2 regions of the Agriterribacter sp. genome follow, and region 1 is predicted to be linked to the other one. Evidence: riboswitches for the same ligand, from Rfam matches in the RefSeq annotation. Region 1 holds a riboswitch; the other holds the start of a gene.
What was found. Region 1 has a riboswitch for S-adenosylmethionine ahead of PLE34_RS06990 (O-acetylhomoserine aminocarboxypropyltransferase/cysteine synthase family protein). Riboswitches for the same ligand answer to the same signal wherever they lie in the genome.
Positions count from the first base shown of each region.

Region 1 (2,207 bases):
TATCCGTTGAACTGTTTATTCCCTGCGGGATTGTGATATACCGTTACAGGCGACAACAACAGCAGCAACTATATTTCTTATTGATTACCATCAAAGCGATCTGCATTACTCTATTAAACTGGTGGACAAAGATAGTACAGAATTTTGTTTGGCCAATTTATTTCAGCAACAATTTATTTTTTTGATTTTTCAGCCGTTTTGATATTATCTTTGCACCAGTTCTTATTATTATTACTTATCGAGAAAGGCTGAGGGACTGGCCCATCGAAGCCTTGACAACCTATTTCATAGTGTTATTAATTACAATATGGGAAAAGGTGCCAATTCCATTTCCGCCCGGGCGGAGCAGATAAGTCGGATGAAAAGCTGATTACTCTTAAACTGGTTATACTATCAAAGCTCTTCCCGCTGCTGCCGGAAGGGCTTTTTTATTTGCTGCCAGCCGGGAAAATGATTCCATCCGGCCGATAGCATTCCCTTTTTCTCGCCGGGTATTATTATACAGAACAGGTTTTATTTGCTGCATGTGTGGTTGTTTGGAATAACGGCCTGTATAATCCGGGCATGCAAACAAGTACTGCCGGGTGTGCCTGAATATATAGTTGAAATTAACAGCCCCAAAATTGGGAATGATGGTAAAGTCTATTAATTTTACCTGCTTTAGAAAGTATATGTTATCCACCGCTGAACATAGCATTTACCCCAATACGCCCCTGTGTATTGTTTGTTGTTGTATGCCGTAAGGCATACCGTTTAACATATAACCCACTTTAGGTTAATTACCTCCTGCAGTATTCACAGCGCTTCTTTTGTATATTTAATATTTTATTCATAATTCAATAAATTCATTTTTCATGAGTAATTATCGTTTTGAAACTTTACAGTTGCATGCCGGTCAGGAAGTTGATCCCACTACCAAATCAAGAGCGGTGCCTATTTACCAAACGACTTCTTATGTCTTCAATAACACCGAACATGCTGCCAATCTTTTTGGCTTAAAGGAGTTTGGCAATATTTATACCCGCATCATGAACCCCACTACTGATGTATTTGAAAAAAGGGTTGCGGCGCTGGAAGGTGGTGTGGCTGCGGTGGCTACTTCATCGGGGCAGGCTTCTCAACTGCTGGCGCTGCACAATATTTTGCAGGCAGGCGAAAACTTTGTAACCAGCTCTTATTTGTACGGCGGTACATATAACCAGTTTAAAGTAGCATTTAAACGTCTTGGTATAGAAGCCCGCTTTGCTGATGGGGATGATATAGAAAGTTTTGTGAAGCTTATTGACAAGAATACAAAGGCCATTTATCTGGAAACCATAGGTAATCCGAGGCTGAACGTGCCCGATTTTGAAAAATTCGCCGCACTGGCGAAAGAATATGATCTTCCCTTAGTTGTTGATAATACTTATGGCGCTGCCGGCTATCTTTTCCGTCCTATTGAATGGGGCGCCAATGTAGTGGTGCAGGCTACCACAAAATGGGCAGCCGGTCATGGTACAACCATTGGCGGCATAGTAGTAGATGGCGGAAATTACAATTGGGGTAATGGTAAGTTCCCTCAATTTACAGAACCCAGTGAAGGATACCACGGATTGAAATTCTGGGATGTATTTGGTGAAGGCAACCCACTGGGCTTACCCAATATCGCTTTCGCTATCCGCACAAGGGTAGAAGGGTTAAGAGACCTGGGCACCTGCCAGAGCCCGTTCAATGCTTTCCTGGGCCTGCTTGGCTTAGAAACGCTTTCATTGCGCATGGAACGCCATGTACAGAATGCACTGGCACTGGCACAATGGCTGGAAGCTCATCCCCAAGTAGAGTTTGTATGGTATCCCGGTTTGGAAAGCAGTCCCTATCATACGCTGGCCAAGAAGTATTTGCGGAACGGGTTTGGAGGTATCTTAAACTTTGGTATTAAGGGCGGAAAAGAGAATGGCCGCAAATTTATAGATTCCCTGCAACTGGTAAGCCATCTTGCCAATATGGGAGATTCCAAAACGCTGGCTATCCATCCGGCGTCTACCACGCATGAGCAGTTAACCGATGAAGAGCAGAAAGCTGCCGGCGTTGAACCCAACCTGGTGAGAATAAGCGTAGGTACGGAGCATATTGATGATATAAAAGCAGACTTTGAGCAGGCATTTGAAAAAGTGTTTACATCAAAAGTTGCCTTAAACTAAGTAAATAAAGAAACGTGAAGCTTTTGT
Region 1 covers NZ_DAOMQT010000009.1:36,811-39,017, reverse strand. Annotated here, with positions in the region: SAM riboswitch class I at 233-356, shown strand; gene PLE34_RS06995 (hypothetical protein) at 386-682, opposite strand; gene PLE34_RS06990 (O-acetylhomoserine aminocarboxypropyltransferase/cysteine synthase family protein) at 855-2,180, shown strand.

Region 2 (2,207 bases), on a different contig from region 1:
TTCAATAAAAGTAAGGATTAAGTTCAGTTCTGATGCTCAATTTCTGAAAACCTGCCAGGATCAGGCAGAGCTGCCGGCAATAAAGCCCTGTAGCGGTATCCCTTTCGTATAGCGTTTGCTGATAAACAGGTGTATTTCAAAAGTAATGCTTAACACATACTATTAAATACACCTGTTTATATGCGGCGCTCTTTCTGCCTAAAATATTTTTGCATGATTGCGTGCTATATGTGAGCCACCGGCTTTTTTACTGAATGCTGCCTGGTTTTAATTTTTTCAAACGCCTGCTGCAGATCACTGATCAGGTCACCGGCATCTTCTAATCCCACGCTTAGCCTGATGAGGCTGTCTGCAACGCCGGCGGCTTTCCTCTTTTCTGCCGGAATAGACAGGTGGGTCATTTGTGCGGGATGGCACAACAGGCTTTTTACACCGCCCAGGCTTTCTGCCAGCTTAAAATATTGGGTGGAAGTAACAAATGCAGTGGCGGCTTCTTCTGTATCATCTTTGAGGGTAAAAGAAACAACACCGCCAAAACCCTTTGATTGCTGAGCCGCAATGGCATGATTGAAATGCGATTTTAATCCCGGGTAATAAACTTGGTCAACATCGGGATGTGATTGTAGAAATGCTGCTACAGCCTGGGCATTAAAACAATGTTGCTTTACGCGCAGGTGTAAAGTTTCAATGCCGCGTATCACCAGCCAGCTATCGAACGGAGCCAAAATGGCGCCACTCGCGTTTTGAATGAATTTTATTTTTTCGCCTAACTCTTTTGTTTTGGTGATCACAAGACCGGCTATCAGGTCGCTGTGGCCGCCAAGATATTTGGTAGCAGAATGAACGACAATATCTGCACCCAGCTCAAGTGGCTGCTGAAGCGCCGGTGATGCAAAGGTATTGTCTACGCACAGCAAACACCCGCTGGCCTTTGCAATGGCAGCCACGGCCCGGATATCGGAAATTTTTAACGTAGGATTGGTAGGTGTTTCAATCCATATCAGCCTGGTTTTGGGAGTAATGGCGTTAAAAACATTTTCGGCCCGCGTTGTATCAACGTAGTTTACAGTGACGCCGAATTTCCCGTAAATGTGTGTGAACAGGCGGAATGCGCCGCCATAGATGTCATCCACCGCCAGTATTTCATCGCCGCTTTCCAATAATTTTACTACCGCGTCAATAGCTGCCAGTCCGCTGGCAAAAGCAATGCCTGTGGTTCCTTTTTCCAGCGTGGCAATAAGGTTTTCGAGCGCCTGCCTGGTAGGATTGCCGGTGCGGGCATAATCATAACCCTTATTTATACCGGGGGCTTCCTGGATAAATGTGCTGGTTTGGTAAATGGGTACGGCAATAGCTCCGGTTAAAGGATCAACGGGAATGCTGTGAATAAGGCTTGTTGCGTTGTTGCTCATCTTTTTTTGATTTAAAATGTGAATTAATTGGGTAAAGAACACTTATCAAAAAAGCATACCGGGGAGCAACAAAAAAGCTCGTCCGATAAATCAGACGAGCTTCAAATATTGTGTTACACATATTGCGGAGCTATGAATCTGGCTTATCTCCCACGCCGTTGGCGTGATGGAATTGGCACCTTCCCTTTTATTCCATGCGGCATAAAAGGAGGTTGTCAAGGCTTCGCAGGGCCATTACCCTCCACCTTTCTTGATAAGTATTCCGTAAATCATACGGTGTAAAGAACTGCAGCAAAGGTAATGGCATTATTTTCTTACCAGCAAATTTTTTTGAGTAAATATTTATTGACGCTGATCATAAAATCAAAAAAACAGGGCAGGAGCATCGCGCCTGCAGCAAAAGAAAAAATTAAAATAATTTATTAGTCTACTTATTTGGTAGACTAATAAATTGATATTAGTTTTGCCTCTCCTTTTACAAAATCAATCCCTGTACAACAAATGAAAAAAATGCTGAACACACTTCGATGTAGTACTCCACAGAAATAACAAAACCCTGTTATACCAGCAACTGTTTTCCAAACTAACAATTTTAGATCCCATGTCATTGAGGTTATTCATTTCATTCGTTCTTTTGGCAACTATTGGAACTGAGGCTCAGTCGCAGAGCCGCATTAGCGGATATGTGTTTGATAAAGAAAGCAGGCTTCCTGTTCCGGATGTGAGCATATCATCTGCCAACAAAAAAATATTTACAAAAACCAATAAGTCCGGATTATTTGTACTTGAACCGGC
Region 2 covers NZ_DAOMQT010000023.1:23,408-25,614, reverse strand. Annotated here, with positions in the region: gene PLE34_RS12555 (trans-sulfuration enzyme family protein) at 225-1,412, opposite strand; SAM riboswitch class I at 1,553-1,672, opposite strand; gene PLE34_RS12550 (TonB-dependent receptor) at 2,014-2,207, shown strand, end outside.
Region 2: another riboswitch for S-adenosylmethionine. It lies ahead of PLE34_RS12555 (trans-sulfuration enzyme family protein); the one in region 1 lies ahead of PLE34_RS06990 (O-acetylhomoserine aminocarboxypropyltransferase/cysteine synthase family protein).